DNA from 4 places in the Vibrio sp. KUL70 genome. Region 1 is predicted to be linked to each of the others. Evidence: predicted binding sites of a transcription regulator. Region 1 holds the regulator's gene; each other region holds the start of a gene.
The links. The regulator PurR, encoded in region 1, represses purine synthesis genes. The targets are predictions, from matches to a motif close to TNANGNAAACGTTTNCNTNA.
Positions count from the first base shown of each region.

Region 2: the regulator PurR is predicted to act here: its motif matches at 2,093-2,112, upstream of pckA (phosphoenolpyruvate carboxykinase (ATP)).
Region 3: the regulator PurR is predicted to act here: its motif matches at 2,473-2,492, upstream of metK (methionine adenosyltransferase).
Region 4: the regulator PurR is predicted to act here: its motif matches at 2,139-2,158, upstream of glyA (serine hydroxymethyltransferase).

Region 1 is NZ_AP045834.1:1,106,677-1,110,877, forward strand. Features, by position in the region: partial or broken gene AC6I7V_RS05070 (IS1182 family transposase) at 1-806, opposite strand, end outside; gene AC6I7V_RS05075 (TfoX/Sxy family DNA transformation protein) at 924-1,514, opposite strand; cyclic di-GMP riboswitch class I at 1,643-1,727, opposite strand; gene purR (HTH-type transcriptional repressor PurR) at 1,899-2,903, opposite strand; gene torD (molecular chaperone TorD) at 3,225-3,872, opposite strand; gene torR (two-component system response regulator TorR) at 4,129-4,201, shown strand, end outside.
Region 2 is NZ_AP045834.1:115,886-120,086, reverse strand. Features, by position in the region: gene gspC (type II secretion system protein GspC) at 1-348, opposite strand, end outside; gene hslR (ribosome-associated heat shock protein Hsp15) at 664-1,050, shown strand; gene hslO (Hsp33 family molecular chaperone HslO) at 1,069-1,947, shown strand; gene pckA (phosphoenolpyruvate carboxykinase (ATP)) at 2,285-3,910, shown strand; gene AC6I7V_RS00510 (AsmA family protein) at 4,070-4,201, shown strand, end outside.
Region 3 is NZ_AP045834.1:2,644,259-2,648,459, reverse strand. Features, by position in the region: gene AC6I7V_RS11710 (DUF2189 domain-containing protein) at 1-719, opposite strand, end outside; gene metK (methionine adenosyltransferase) at 1,075-2,229, opposite strand; gene tkt (transketolase) at 2,578-4,201, shown strand, end outside.
Region 4 is NZ_AP045834.1:2,361,447-2,365,647, forward strand. Features, by position in the region: gene AC6I7V_RS10400 (YaeP family protein) at 1-187, shown strand, start outside; gene AC6I7V_RS10405 (DUF4250 domain-containing protein) at 190-381, shown strand; gene glyA (serine hydroxymethyltransferase) at 833-2,083, opposite strand; gene AC6I7V_RS10415 (YitT family protein) at 2,430-3,032, shown strand; partial or broken gene AC6I7V_RS10420 (winged helix-turn-helix domain-containing protein) at 3,162-4,201, shown strand, end outside.

The DNA.
Region 1 (4,201 bases):
TAAGGTTAAATTGCTCTAGGGTATAGTCCAGACGCTTCACATAAGGTTGAGAGTCATTGATATTACCTGCTGTGACATGGGTATCTAAGATAATGCCATGCTGTCCATCCACTGTACGGTGGTCGAGATAGAAGAAGCCTTGGGGCTTATTATCTCGAGTCATGAAGCCACTTTCCGGGTCGGTAGTACTCGTTTTGGTGCTCTTAGTTTTAGGCTCAGCGGTACGTGACTTTAGAGGTTTCTTACCCTCTTTCTCTCGGTCTAGCGCGACATCTTCATCGAGCATATCAAGATAAGCACTGGCGCGAACCTTAGTCACTTTGTTCGTGTGCTTATTTTTGTTGGCATTGGCTTTTAGGTGCGTGCTGTCAGTAAATAGTTCTTGGCCTGCGACCAAACCTTTCGCCATTGCCTGCTCTACGATATTGATAAAGATACGCTCAAACACATCGGTACCATTAAAGCGGCGAATACGGTTTTGGCTGAGTGTCGATGCATGGATAACTTTCTCTGTCAGTGACATACGCAGGAACCATCGATAAGCGACATTGACTTCAATCTCTTTCACGAGTTGTCGCTCGCTTTTTTATTCCGAAGAGGTAACCAAGCAGGATGATTTTAAACAGGCGTACAGGGTCAACAGGTGGGCGACCGTTGTCTTTACAGTAGAGGTGAGCGACTTCATTACGGATAAACTCGAAGTCGATGGCTTTATCTATCTTACGAACTAAATGGTTCTGAGGAACGAGCTGTTCCATGGTGACCATTTCGAGTTCATATTGTTGAGGTGAAGGCTCTTGAAGCATAGTGAGATATCCATATTTCGATACCCCTATTAGATCAAAGGTCTAGCTTGAAAGCTAGACCTTTGTCAGCAGTCTGAGCCACATTGATGTGGCTTTTGACAATTAAGTGAGGTGGACTTAATTGATAGAGTTGATAAGCTCATCGCGTCGTTGTTGAGGTATGACCGACCAATGAGTACCGTTGATGGCACCTTCAAGTGCCCAAAGCAGCTCTAAGCTGACACTGGATGAGTGAGACTCTTTTATTGCTTTGTATGCATTAACAGAACCTGACTCATACAAGCTCTCGACGGTATCGATGCCCGCTTTTTTCAACATACGCTCTGTGGCAAGTCGAAGGTTGGGCAAATCTTTTAATCGTGTAGGCTTCGCTGATGATTGGATTTGCTTCTCTTTTTTGGCACAGTCAAGGGACGCTTTTGCCAGTTCGATAATACGTTCTTGAGTCTGCCAGAGATCTTCTGGAAGAGCAAAATACTTAGTAACGACTGGGAATCCGCGTTTTTTGTATACGTAAGGTTCGAAACCCTGTTGTTCAAATTTTGAAGTAGTATTTTTGTCAGCTCGAATGTGTAATTGATTGTTAACGACCAGTGCAAACATCGTGTCGTCGGCAAATAGGCCAAAACCGCCAAACATTGAGCGTGACTTAATCTTTCCAAGTGGCTCAAATAACTTCATTGAGTCCTTGAGTATCGGTTTATCCATATTGTTTATCTCGGTGTATTTGAATTACGCCACCAAATAAGCAGGTCCGAGAGATTAGCAAAATGTCGCAATAAAATTGTCAATAAGCCGTAAATTACTACTAAAGGTAGGAAATACTGCATTTTGCCATCGGTAACCCCGCTACCATACCAATAATGGGTTAGGCCGGAGGCTTTGCGTCTCACCCTTTCAAGTGATTTGCCCTGTGCGTGACTGTATAACGAAGAATAAAGTTTTTTGTTGAATGAGGTTCACACTTGTTATTCCAAAATGTGATCTTAATTCAGTTAATTGTTGTCTTTATATGCAACAAGGTTTTTACTTTGTCAGAATAAAAAAAACGCACCAAGCGGTGCGTTTTATTAGATTTCTCTAAAGTTTACGTTATTTTAACGTTTTAACTGTAGCTCGCTCAATGATCTCTGGATGCATTTCGAACACGCGTTTTTCGTGATCTTTGTCTTTAATGCGTTCCAACAAGATTTCAAATGCGTTTTTGCCGACACGACGCTTTGGCTGGTGAACAGTTGTCAACGGTGGTGAGAAGTACTCTGCCAGCTCAATATTGTCGTAACCAATCACTGAAATGTCTTCTGGGATCTTAATGCCTTGCTGCTGCAGACGGCTCATAAGACCAAGTGCCATAGTATCGTTAAAACAGAATACTGCTGTCGGGCGATTCTCCATTGAAACGATTTTATCTGCCGCGATAACTGCGGTGTCACATTCGAAGTTACCTTCAAGAATTAGATTGTCATCTGTTTGAATGTTTGCTTCTTCAAGAGCACGACGATAACCCGCGATACGCTCTACACATGCCGCTTTATCCAAATGTCCACTTAGACAAGCAATACGATCATGTCCTCGTTCAACCAGGTATTTAGTGGCGAGGTAGCCACCTTCTTCTGAGTTGTCGATGATTTTATCCGCTTGTGAACTCTCTGGGCCCCAGTCCATAACAACTTTTGGAATGTCTGCGTGGCGGTCAAGCATTTCACGCAGTTCTTCAGTCAAGTCAGAACACATTACCAAGATACCGTCTACGCGTTTTTCAGCAAGCATTCGGATGTAGTCGCGTTGCTTTTCGTAGATACCACCTGTGTTACATAGAATCAGCGTGTAGCCTTGACGGTAACAGTAGCTCTCTACACCATCGATCACTTCAGAGAAGAATAGGTTGGTTGATTGAGTCACTAGCATACCGATTGTGCGCGTAGAGTTACATTTCAGGCTACGAGCAACAGCACTTGGTGCATAATTTAGTTCATCGACGGCTTTGTTTACTTTTTCTTGAGTCGCTTCTGCGACGAAACGTGTCTTGTTGATCACGTGAGAAACGGTGGTTGTTGATACGCCGGCTAAGCGAGCGACATCTTTTATAGTTGCCATGGCTTTATCCTATTGATAGCTACTTCCTCAGCAGTACGGAGCAAGTAGCCGTTTAAAGCTACCAGAACAAGAGCTTAGAATATGGAGGGCTCTCTCGGTACTAAAGTGCTAAAAAACAAAAAACCGCTTATGAGAGCGGCTTGTCTTAACACCGAAATGCTCTTAGCTAATTTAAAGCATAGCATTTCGAGAATGTTTCATATTTTATCGTTTGCGGTCACAATTTTAGACTGACTAGAAAATACTCGCAATAAAATTCACCCAGAAATCTGGGTGAGTTGTCACATTCTACCTAAATTGTACCCTTAGTCATCAGTGAATTTATTCACCAGCTAAATATTGTGCGTCAAGTTTACAGAAAGCGACTAGCAATTCTGCAACACATGCGTAAAAACCAAACTCATCAAATTCACGGCATTTTACTGCGAACTGTGGAACCCAACTAAGGAGCTGTTGTTCAACAAACTCGTGTTGTGTAGCGAAAGCCGTTTCTAGATCTTGTTCACTCTCAAGGTCGTTGGAGCGAATAATGATGTTACCTAGGAAATCTAACTCAATGGCTAAGTGGTCAGCAGGCTCTTTTAGATCTTGGTTTACGGCGATGCCGTAAGACGCCATGATGGCTTCCATGTCTTGAGCTGGTTTCGCATTCAGTAGTCCACTTTTGTCTAGATAAATAGAAGCGTACGGCAGAGCACCGTACTTATCCGACTTTAAGAACAGCTCGCAAAAATCGGATGAAAGCTCTAATTGAGCATCTTCACGGTTCTGTAATCGGTTAAGTGCATCTACTAGGTTATTGATTGATGGCTTAAGCGTCTCGTTGTCGCCGAGGCCGGTTAAAAACGAACGAATCTCAACCGAGTGGTATTTCTCCAATTCTTCTTGAGTCAGTTCTTTCGCGAACAGGCTCGATAGCCACCAGTAGATTTCAGCTCGTTGTTCATTGAACGCTTTGGTTTCTTTCATCTCAATAATCCTAATATCGTCTTTCGTAATATCTGCGGTACGAAGGCTTACTAACCCTTGTATTTGCTAACTGCAAAGTCACTCGTTAGTAGTAATGCCTATATTGAATTGCGATGGGGGGTAAATAGCAAGGTTTAAGATTGTCTTGTATCAAAAAAAATTCAGGTTTCTGGCTTTTATCTTACCTACTACTAGAATTGTTACTAGTTATGAATAGAATGGTCACTGAAACTATTAAATAAGAAAAGTGGTGTAGATGAGCTATCACGTATTAGTCGTTGAAGATGATGTGGTAACCCGTAGTAAGCTGGTTGGATATTTCCAGAATG
Region 2 (4,201 bases), 990 kb from region 1:
CGGATCTGAGCTCGCAACGGCACCCACTAACACAAGGTTGAGTCGTGTCTTAGGAGCGTCTTGAATAACGGGTTGCTTCACCACTTTTGGTGTTTCAGCACGATACTCACCAAAAAGATTGCTCTTCTGGAGGGAGGAGATATCGAGCGTAGATTGTGGTCGAGAAGATGACGAGGCTTGCGCTTTCCAAGGTGTAATCGACTGGTCTGCAGGGTCAATCAACCAGGCCAACTGACCCAATATCCATGCAGAAATGGCAATCAATACACAACAGGTTATCAGGCTCAGCTTTTGCTGAAATACAAATCCATTCTCTATTAAGCGGCTCAACAAAGGAGAATTTCCCATGCGATTTTTGAGCTCCAATAACTTCACTTGCCTAAACCCTTTTGTGAAGATGAGAGCGCTAAATCATTAAGCTCTCAGCTTTTTTGTACATAAACGCTACGCCAATTACTGATTTGGCATAGGATCCAAAACTATATCATAGCCTACGCATAAAAAGTCATAACGTGAGCTATTTTGCAGTATGCCTTGAAAAAAAACACATTTGCCACCACTTTAGCTTCTACCAAATGTGATAAGCATCATCTAAGACAAGTTGCGAACTGATTTTACTCAGTTAACCACATTCATTTTTTCACTTAAAAGGCACAGCGCCATATGAAACCTGCTAATGAAGCTGTCAGACTAGATAAATGGTTGTGGGCAGCACGCTTTTACAAAACTCGCTCTATCGCTCGTAATATGGTCGATGGTGGTAAAGTCCACTATAATGGTCAACGCAGCAAACCAAGCAAAATCGTAGAACTTGGGGCGGTGATTTCACTGCGTCAAGGCAATGAGGAAAAGACGGTCACGATCGATAAAATTTCGGATCAACGTCGCGGAGCTCCAGAAGCCCAAACCCTTTATACCGAAACGAAAGAAAGCTTGGCAAAACGTGAAGCACACGCCCAACAGCGTAAATTACATGCACATAACCCAAGCCCTGAACGCCGTCCTGACAAAAAGCAACGTCGTGACATCATCAAGTTCAAGCATCAATAAGCTAGAAGGAACCGCCAAATGGCAAACAATGTTTTAAATCGCTACCTATTTGAAGACCTATCGGTACGTGGTGAATTGGTACAACTGGACGAAGCGTACCAACAAATTATTTCTAGCAAGGAATACCCAGCGGCTATTCAAAAGCTTCTTGGTGAGCTATTAGTTTCAACGACTCTTCTTACTGCGACTCTAAAGTTTGAAGGCTCTATCACTATGCAGTTGCAAGGTGATGGCCCAGTTTCTCTAGCAGTAATCAATGGCGATCACGACCAAAAGATCCGTGGTGTCGCACGTTTCGAGGGCGAAATCGCTGATGATGCAGGCCTGCATGACCTAATGGGTAAAGGCTACCTAGTGATCACGATCGATCCTAAGAAAGGTGAGCGTTACCAAGGTATCGTAGCACTAGAAGGCGACACATTAGCAGACGTTCTTGAAGGCTACTTCGCAAACTCTGAGCAGCTTAAGACACGCCTATGGCTACGTACTGGCGAGCACGAAGGTAAACCACATGCAGCAGGTATGCTTCTGCAAGTGATGCCAGACGGCACGGGTACACCAGACGATTTTGAACACCTAGAGCAGCTCACGGCAACAGTAAAAAATGAAGAGCTATTCACTTTAGAAGCGAACGAGCTTCTATACCGCCTGTACAACCAAGAAAAAGTACAACTGTTCACTCCACAACCTGTAGAGTTCTTCTGTGGTTGTTCTCGTGAACGCAGCGGTGCCGCTATCGTGACAGTAGATCAAGAAGAGATTTACAGCATCATCAGCACTGAAGGTAGCGTTTCACTTCACTGTGATTACTGTGGCACAAGCTACACATTCGACAAGAGCGATGTTGATGCTCTGTTCGCAGAAGCGACAGATAAAGGCGACAATACGGTTCATTAATTTACGTCGTTCCAAAAACACGTAATTTAAACCAAAAAGGTCAGCGCAAAGCTGACCTTTTTTGTGATCAAATTAGCGCAAATCCCGTAACATCTCGTAATAAAATCACTGCTTAATTTTAATCAATTAATAATGTTCAAGCCCCTAGCGCAAAGGTTTGCGTACAGGATAGACTAGTTGGGCCAATATGTGACGAGACACTTAAAACCCCACGGAAAATATGGATAATTTTTGAGCTATATCCCTGTTTCCCCCATGTCTCGTTGCTAGCATGGTGAGCAGATAACAATAAAAAATTAATACAAAATCCCTACAAAATATCCTACAAGGAGCACCTATGACCGTTATGGAACATACAAAGGCTGCACAAATCGATCTTACTAAACACGGAATTACTGGCGTAACTGAAGTGCTGCGTAACCCAAGTTACGAGCAGTTATTCGTGGAAGAAACGCTTCCAGGCTTAGAGGGCTACGAAAAAGGCGTAGTGACCGAACTAGGTGCTGTTGCTGTTGACACTGGTATCTTTACTGGCCGCTCACCAAAAGATAAGTACATTGTTAAAGACGATACGACTCGCGATACCATGTGGTGGTCGGATCAAGGTAAGAATGACAACAAAGCGATTACCACTGAAGTGTGGAACGATCTGAAAGAGCTCGTAACGACACAGCTATCTGGCAAACGCCTATTTGTCATTGACGGTTACTGTGGTGCTAACCCTGATACGCGTCTAAGCGTACGTATTATCACTGAAGTGGCGTGGCAAGCGCACTTCGTTAAGAATATGTTTATCCGCCCAACCGAAGAAGAGCTAGCAACATTTGAACCAGACTTCGTCGTTATGAACGGCGCGAAAACAACCAACCCGAAATGGCAAGAACACGGCCTAAACTCTGAAAACTTTGTTGCGTTTAACCTGACGGAGCGTGTACAAATCATCGGTGGTACTTGGTACGGCGGTGAGATGAAGAAAGGCATGTTCGCCATGATGAACTACCTACTTCCACTGCAAGGCATCGCTTCAATGCACTGTAGCGCAAACGTGGGCGAGAAAGGCGACGTAGCGGTATTCTTCGGTCTATCAGGTACAGGTAAAACAACGCTATCTACAGACCCTAAACGTGAACTTATTGGTGACGATGAGCACGGTTGGGATGATGACGGTATCTTCAACTTCGAAGGTGGCTGTTACGCGAAGACCATTCGCCTATCAAAAGAAGCAGAACCAGAGATCTACAACGCAATCCGTCGTGATGCTCTACTAGAGAACGTAACAGTACGTGGTGATGGCTCTATCGATTTCGATGATGGCTCTAAAACAGAAAACACTCGTGTTTCTTACCCAATCCACCACATCGATAACATCGTTAAGCCAGTTTCAAAAGCGGGCCACGCGAAGAAAGTTATCTTCCTAACTGCGGATGCATTTGGCGTTCTGCCACCAGTTTCTAAGCTGACTCCAGAGCAAACGAAGTACCACTTCCTATCTGGCTTCACAGCGAAACTAGCGGGCACTGAACGTGGTATCACTGAGCCAACGCCAACATTCTCTGCAGCGTTTGGCGCAGCGTTCCTAACACTACACCCAACCAAGTATGCAGAAGTACTAGTCAAACGTATGGAAGCGGTTGGCGCAGAAGCCTACCTAGTGAACACAGGTTGGAACGGCAGTGGTAAGCGTATCTCTATCCAAGATACTCGCGGTATCATCGACGCAATCCTAGATGGCTCAATCGACGATGCAGAAACTAAGGTTATCCCTATGTTTAACCTAGAAGTACCGCTAGCACTGCACGATGTTGACCCAACAATCCTAGATCCACGTGATACTTACACAGATCCACTACAATGGGAAAGCAAAGCGAAAGACCTTGCGGAGCGCTTCATCAACAACTTTGATAAGTACACCGACAACGACGAAGGTAAAGCGCTTGTTGCTGCAGGCCCACAACTGGATTAATTGTTCACTCTGCTCTGAGGACAAAGCCATAAGGCTAACCCCCTCTTAAAAACGATATTTTTGTAGCAAGCCCCTCTTTTGAGGGGCTTTTTTGTTGCCGCAGCGCCTATTTTGTTCCACTCTATTTTGAGCAACGAAGAAATGGAAGGTGCGCTAGGAATGAAAAGAGTCATCATGATGGTTGGGATTGTATTGTCTGTCCTCGTCGCAGCTGTCGCAACACTGCTGCTTGGCTTGCAGACCCAATACCGCACTGACATTGCCAATTTCATGCTCAAGCACTCAATCGCT
Region 3 (4,201 bases), 1.5 Mb from region 1:
ATACCGACACCATAAGTGGCAAACCCGATTAAGATACCGCCGCAAATGATAGCAGCCCAGACCACCATCGCCGGCAGGTTCGATTTCACTGCGTTGAAACTAGTGAATATCGCACTCATCACGTCAACTCGGCGCTCCATCATAAGTGGAATAGAGAAGGCTGAGATACTGAAAATCAGACTAGCGATAACGAAGCCGACGACAGAGCCCGTGATTAAGAAAGGAGCAAATTCAGCCAGCGGTGCTCCTTGCACTGACGGGTATAGAGCATGCAGTAGAGCAGCGATTCTCATCCAGAAAATCATCGCGACCATCAATACAATCGCAAATGCCCATTGGTGGGTTGAGTTGCGAGTGATGGCCTTCATTGAATGGAATAAACTGGCGTTGTGGCCTTTCTCTCTCTCCCAACTAGCGTCATATAAGCCGAGAGCCAAAAATGGTCCAATCAGCATGTACACAATTAGGCTAGGCATAACCACTAAATGTGTGCCTTGCCACTGAACAAGCTGAACAATCGCTACGGCAGCGGCCATAAAACATAAGCCATAGAATGCGCTGATCATCGGCATTCGCACTAGATCGTGAAGCGCGAGTGAGAGCCAATGAAAGGGCGCAGAAATACTGACTTGGTTGCATGGAATAGTGCGAGCGTATTCACTGTCACTCACCCTATTTTTGTCTTTTTTAAAATCGGATGGATTTGCGGTACGAGGCATAACTTCCCCTTAGTTAACATAACGTCCTGGATTCAACCTCATTTGTCCTCACAGCGGCTGGCAGCGAGTCATCTTGGTTGAGCTGTTATTGAAATATCATGTCCTAGAGAGCCGTCTCGCGTTTCCTAACGGGGTGTAACCTAACCAGTTGTTGCACCAAATGTGAGCTTGATCGCCTAGGAGTACTTTAACTATTGTCACTACTGCTAAAAAACACAAATTATCCGAGATGTTTTTGAGTGGAATTTTATTAGAGAAATTGACGAAATATGGCAGGGAGTCAGAGGTAACTGCATAAAAATAAAGCCCTTACTGGCGGGTAAGGGCTTTTGGAAATTTTTTGCTTGGCGCGAAATTATTTTAGGCCAGCAAAGTCAGCTAGGATTGCTGCTTTGTCGGTTGCTTCCCAAGGGAACTCTTCGCGACCGAAGTGGCCGTAAGCTGCTGTCTGCTTATAGATCGGTTGAAGAAGGTTCAGCATCTCTTGCAGGCCGTATGGACGTAGGTCGAAGTTTTGACGAACGGCTTCAATGATGATGTCGTGAGATACTTTTTCAGTACCGAAAGTCTCAACCATGATAGATGTTGGATCAGCAACACCGATAGCGTAAGAAAGTTGGATTTCACAACGGTCTGCCATGCCAGCCGCAACGATGTTTTTAGCAACGTAACGAGCCGCGTAAGCTGCGCTGCGGTCAACCTTTGATGGATCTTTACCAGAGAATGCGCCACCACCGTGACGAGCTGCACCGCCGTAGGTATCAACAATGATCTTACGACCCGTTAGACCACAGTCACCCATTGGGCCACCGATTACGAAACGGCCAGTTGGGTTGATGAAGAAGTTAGTGTCTTTGTTGATCCACTCAGAAGGTAGTACTGGCTTGATGATCTCTTCCATCACTGCTTCACGCAGATCAGGTGTCGTTACTGAATCACAGTGCTGAGTTGAAAGAACAACAGCGTCGATACCAACAATCTTGCCTTGGTCGTATTGGAAAGTAACTTGTGATTTCGCATCTGGACGAAGGAAATCTAGCTTGCCGCTCTTACGCACTTCAGCTTGTTTTTTAACAAGTAGGTGAGAGTAAGTAATTGGTGCTGGCATTAGGATTTCAGTTTCGTTTGTTGCGTAACCGAACATGATGCCTTGGTCACCTGCACCTTGCTCTTTAGGGTCAGCTTTATCAACACCTTGGTTGATGTCTGGAGACTGCTTACCAATTGTGTTTAGTACAGCACAAGAGTCAGCATCAAAGCCCATGTCAGAGTGAACGTAACCAATTTCACGAACGGTTTCACGAGTGATCTCTTCGATATCAACCCATGCAGACGTTGTTACTTCACCGCCAACCATAACCATGCCCGTTTTCACGTATGTCTCACAAGCAACACGTGCTTTAGGATCCTGTTCTAAGATGGCATCAAGAACAGCATCAGAGATTTGGTCTGCAATTTTATCTGGATGGCCTTCTGAAACAGATTCAGAAGTGAAAAGGTGCTTAGCCATGAGAGCTCCACTTTTAGTATTAGGTGCAAAGTTTCTATCTGCGTCGCAGAGGGTTGCGCCGAGATCAAATTCAATAATTTCTGTAGGTGTTTCTACATCTAGACGTCTATTCTAAATTCCAACGGTCGAATTACAAGCTCTTTTTTATGATATGTCATAACCAAACGATTGCTTTCTCACTTATGCTAGTCCGTTAAAAACTAGGGAAATGTTGTAAAAGTGCGAAAACTGACCTTGAAAACCTCAGCAAAACGTTTGCAGTCACCATAGGCGTTTGAGAGAATAACCGCGCTAACAACTAGCAATTATTTCTCATTTTTCAAATCGCTTATGCACTCAGGAGCAGACATGCCTTCTCGTAAAGATCTCGCAAATGCAATCCGCGCACTTAGTATGGACGGTGTTCAACAAGCTAATTCAGGCCACCCAGGCGCACCTATGGGTATGGCTGATATCGCTGAAGTTCTTTGGCGTGGTCACTTGAACCACAACCCAGCAAATCCAGAGTGGGCAGACCGCGACCGTTTTGTACTGTCAAACGGCCACGGCTCAATGCTAATTTACTCTCTGCTTCACCTAAGCGGTTATGAGCTATCTATTGAAGATCTTAAGAACTTCCGTCAACTTCACTCTAAGACGCCAGGTCACCCAGAGTATGGCTACGCACCGGGTATCGAAACGACAACAGGTCCTCTAGGCCAAGGCATCACTAACGCAGTTGGTATGGCGATGGCTGAGAAAGCATTGGCTGCTCAGTTCAACAAAGAAGGCCACGACATCGTTGACCACTTCACTTATGCATTCATGGGTGATGGCTGTTTGATGGAAGGTATCTCTCACGAAGCATGTTCTCTAGCTGGTACGCTAGGTCTTGGTAAGCTTATCGCTTTCTGGGATGACAACGGCATCTCTATCGATGGTGAAGTTGAAGGTTGGTTCTCTGACGACACGCCTAAGCGTTTTGAAGCATACGGCTGGCACGTAATCCCTGCAGTAGACGGTCACGATATCGAAGCAATCAACGCTGCAATCGAGGCGGCTAAAGCAGACCCTCGTCCAACGCTTATCTGTACTAAAACTATCATCGGTTTTGGTTCTCCAAACAAATCCGGCTCTCACGACTGTCACGGCGCACCACTAGGTCACGACGAAATCGCAGCAACGAAAGAAGCACTAGGCTGGGCTCACGGTCCATTTGAAGTTCCAGCAGACATCTACGCTGAGTGGGATGCAAAAGAAGCAGGTGCAGAGAAAGAAGCGGCTTGGAACGCGAAATTTGACGCGTACGCGGCGGCTTACCCAGCAGAAGCAGCAGAGCTTAAGCGTCGTCTGAATGGCGAACTACCAGCAGAGTGGGAAGAGAAGGCAAACCAAATCATTGCTGATCTTCAAGCAAACCCTGCTGATATCGCATCACGTAAAGCATCTCAAAACGCACTAGAAGCGTTTGGTCAAATGCTTCCAGAATTTATGGGCGGCTCTGCTGACCTAGCACCTTCGAACCTAACTATGTGGTCTGGTTCTAAGTCTCTAGAAGCAAATGACTTCTCTGGTAACTACATCCACTACGGTGTACGTGAATTCGGTATGACGGCGATCATGAACGGTATCGCACTACATGGTGGTTTCGTTCCTTACGGCGCAACATTCCTAATGTTCATGGAATACGCACGTAACGCAATGCGCATGGCTGCTCTGATGAAAGTTCAGAACATCCAAGTTTACACGCACGATTCTATCGGTCTTGGCGAAGATGGCCCAACTCACCAACCTGTTGAGCAAATGGCATCACTTCGTCTAACACCGAACATGAGCACATGGCGTCCATGTGACCAGGTTGAGTCTGCAGTGGCTTGGAAACTGGCTATCGAGCGTAAAGACGCACCAACGTCTCTAATCTTCTCTCGTCAAAACCTTGCACAACAACCTCGTGATGCAGAGCAAGTAGCGAACATCGCAAAAGGTGCTTACA
Region 4 (4,201 bases), 1.3 Mb from region 1:
TTGTGATTTAGTTCGTGAGCTTTATTCTCAAATCGGCAGTGGCGATCAAGGCTACATCCCTCAAGCTATTACATGTGCAGTGAAAACACTCAACGATTTAGCCGCAGACGAGTCTTTGCCACGCGAAGCGCGCGAACGTGCCGCTTTTGCTGCAGCAAACTTGCTAATCTCTGATTTCGAGGACTAGGCATGAACTTAGCGAATTTTGAAACCATGGATCCTGTGATGCTAATGAGCATCGTAAACATGAAGCTACGTGACGACTTCTCTGGCGACCTCGATAAACTCGCTAACTTCTTCGATATTGATAAGGCTGCACTCGAGGCAAAACTTGCGACTGCAGGCTTTGAATTCCTACCTGAAGCGAAACAATTTCGATAAGTCTAGACAGATTGACAAAGGCCAACCTCGTGTTGGTCTTTTTTATTGGTGCGAGTTAAAGCAAAAAACTCATTATAAATTATCTATTTACATCTATACTTTTATTTCTCAGCCTTAGAGCAATAGCTTCAGCAGTGGAGCTTGTCGCAATAAAGGGTTCTCAAAAACTAAAAAGGCCCCAACAAAGGAGCCTTCAAAATCATCATTTTTTCAAAGTAGATGAGCGAAGTTCAAGGAGCTCACACGGAGTTTGCGCTAGCAAATGAGTATGTGCAACACAGAAATTCGTTCACTCTCTAAGCATTTCTATGCCAATAAAAAAGGCTCCCAACAGGAGCCTTTCAAATCGTATTTTTCAATCAAATAGCTTTAGTTCAAGGAAAAGGCGCGGAGTTTACAAATGTAAATGAGCACCTTTGACACAGAAATTAAGCTATTTGAGCCAGAAAAATTAAGCGTAAACTGGTAGACGCTTACAGATCTCTAGTACTTTTGCTTTAGTTGCTTCGATAACAGACTCATCACCCATGTTATCTAGGATGTCACAGATCCAACCAGCTAGCTCTTTCGCGTCTGCTGCTGTGAAGCCGCGACGAGTGATAGAAGGAGAACCGATACGGATACCTGACGTTACAAACGGGCTGCGTGGATCGTTTGGTACTGAGTTTTTGTTTACAGTGATGTTTGCTGCACCTAGTGCTGCATCGGCTTCTTTACCCGTGATGTCTTTGTCGATTAGGTCGACTAGGAACAGGTGGTTCTCTGTTGAACCTGAAACGATGTTGTAACCACGAGCGATAAACTCTGCAACCATTGCTTTTGCGTTAGCAACTACGCGTGCTTGGTACTCTTTAAACTCTGGCTCTAGAGCTTCTTTAAACGCTACTGCTTTACCAGCGATAACGTGCATTAGAGGACCACCTTGGCCGCCTGGGAATACTGCTGAGTTCAGCTTCTTGTATAGATCTTCGCCTTCGTTAGAAAGGATAAGACCACCACGTGGACCTGCTAGCGTTTTGTGCGTTGTTGTTGTCACAACATGCGCGTGTGGTACTGGGTTCGGGTAAACGCCTGCCGCGATTAGACCTGCTACGTGCGCCATATCTACGAATAGGTAAGCACCGACTTTGTCCGCGATTTCACGCATGCGTTTCCAGTCACAGATTTGAGAGTAAGCAGAGAAACCACCGATGATCATCTTAGGCTTGTTCTCGATAGCTAGCTTTTCCATCTCTTCGTAATCGATTTGACCTGCTTCGTCGATACCGTAAGGGATGATGTTGTAAAGCTTACCAGAGAAGTTTACTGGAGAACCGTGAGTTAGGTGACCACCGTGCGCTAGGCTCATACCTAGAACAGTGTCGCCTGCGTTCAGTAGCGCCATGTATACAGCGTTATTCGCTTGAGAACCTGAGTGAGGCTGTACGTTCGCGTACTCAGCACCAAAAAGCTCACATGCGCGCTCGATCGCTAGAGTTTCAACTTTATCTACGTACTCACAACCACCGTAGTAACGCTTGCCTGGGTAGCCTTCAGCGTATTTGTTTGTTAGCTGAGAACCTTGAGCTTCCATTACACGTGGGCTTGTGTAGTTTTCTGAAGCGATTAGTTCGATGTGTTCTTCCTGGCGAAGAGTTTCTTCTTGGATAGCTGCGAATAGATCCGCATCGTAATCAGCGATGTTCATGTCACGCTTAAGCATCTGTATCTCCTGACTCAGATTGTACTGAAAGTTTCAAAAAAACCACATAACGACCGAAAGCAAACGTTTTCGTCACCGTTTTAATGGGACGCATCATACATAATTTGATCTAGGTCATAAAGAGCTAATTGCAATTTTATCATGCAGTTTCTTCATAATGACATATAAGCTTCATCATACTTATGCGACACATCGCATCAGCACGCGACTTACTGTCAAGTTTTCGCTTTACACCCTGTAAAACGAACATTACATAGGTTTACCTTAATTTTGAGTCTCAAGCTACCGAAAATCCATGTTTTTATCTACTATGCACGCCTTTATTGGCTAGGTAATTATAAAAACGATGGAAAAACACTCACGTAAGGAAGATTGGGTTGCCATTCTTACAGGGACCTTCTTAGTCGCACAAGGCGTCTTCTTTTTACAGTCTGCTCAACTACTTACTGGGGGGACTACGGGCTTGGCTCTACTATTGAGTCAATTTCTACCTATCACCTTCGGTGTACTTTACTTTATCGCAAACTGCCCATTCTATGTATTGGCGTGGAGACGTTTTGGACGTAATTTTGCCATTAGCAGTGCTTTTTCCGGTGCTTTAGTGTCTGTTTTTGCAGATCATCTGTATTTAGTCATCTCACTTGATGCCTACAATGAGATTTATTGTGCGATCGCTGGCGGCTTGCTCATGGGGCTTGGCATGTTGATTCTATTTCGCCATCACTCCAGTTTGGGGGGCTTCAATGTTTTGTGCCTTTACATCCAAGACCGCTATGGTATTTCAGTGGGTAAAACTCAAATGGCGATTGATGTCTGTATCCTATTTGCGTCGTTCTTCTTTGTATCACCTTGGATCATCGCCGTTTCAGTACTTGGGACTGCGGTACTGAACGTTGTACTCGCTATGAACCACAAACCGACACGATACTCGGTTAGCTACAGCTCATAAGCTTGCAGGTTAGCCCTCGCTTTCTCGATTTTGAGTCAAAATAAAGTTAGTGCTTTTGTTTGGGATACTTAGCTGCTTTTTATAAACAAAGCAGCTAAAATCGTTTACTTTTATGACACGCGGTTTCCTATGCAAGACTTCCTCTCTGCTGCTCAGGCGAACAATACCTCTATCGTTATTGCCGATTTGGTGTACAACCCTAGTACCCGAGAGTTAAGCACACCTCAAGAAGTCATCAATTTGGAACCACGCTCAATCGAGTTGCTGGAACTTCTGTTACGCCATGTTGGAGAACCACTTTCCGCAGAGTTCATCATCCAAGAGATTTGGCAAAGTAGCTTTATCTCCAAGAATGTCCTAACCAACCGAGTAAGCACGCTGCGTTCGCTATTACAGAAACACCTTCCTGACAGCGACGCCACTAAGATACTCGTGACTTACCCGCGCAAGGGCTATTTTCTCAACCCGAGCTCTGTTCATCTAGAGAGCGTTGAAAGCAAGCAGCCTGCTGAACCAGAGGCCGAGCACAGTAAAACATCAGCAAGCCCACGCTGGCTATGGCTAGTGACACTTATGCTACTCACAAGCACAATCACATTGGGCTATCTGTGGTGGCAATCTCCAAACCACAGCTCTGAACTCACTCGACAGCAACGTCTAATTCCTAAGGTTGAGTTATTGCTCAGTCGCATTGATGTCGTCGGTGACAACGCTAGACAATACCGAGCAGCGATTAAGGCTCTGTTATTACAACAACAGATCGAATACTCCTATACTGATCTCGCGAATCAAGATGCTCCGAGCTACTTTGTCGACCCGATAGATAACTCTCCTTTCTTTCCAGGCGCAAAAAACATGCGTACCAGCGATTATCTGTTAAATATCCAATTGAAAGACCAAGAAACGGACGATCACCTTGCAGCTCAGGTCAGTCTAATCTACCCAAGCTCCGGTAAACTGGCCTTTCGTGGCGTCTATAGCATTGATGTCAATGATCTGAGTGATAGTCTCATGGCGATCAATCGAGAACTGGCTGACTACTTCGCGTTACCTCAGCCAGAAATGCCGCATTGGTCTATCGATAACAGCCAGCTTGGTGCATTGCTGACTAAGCAGTTTGTTGATTTGGAGTCGATCAAGCTGAACTGCATGAACTCGACCCTAATGGC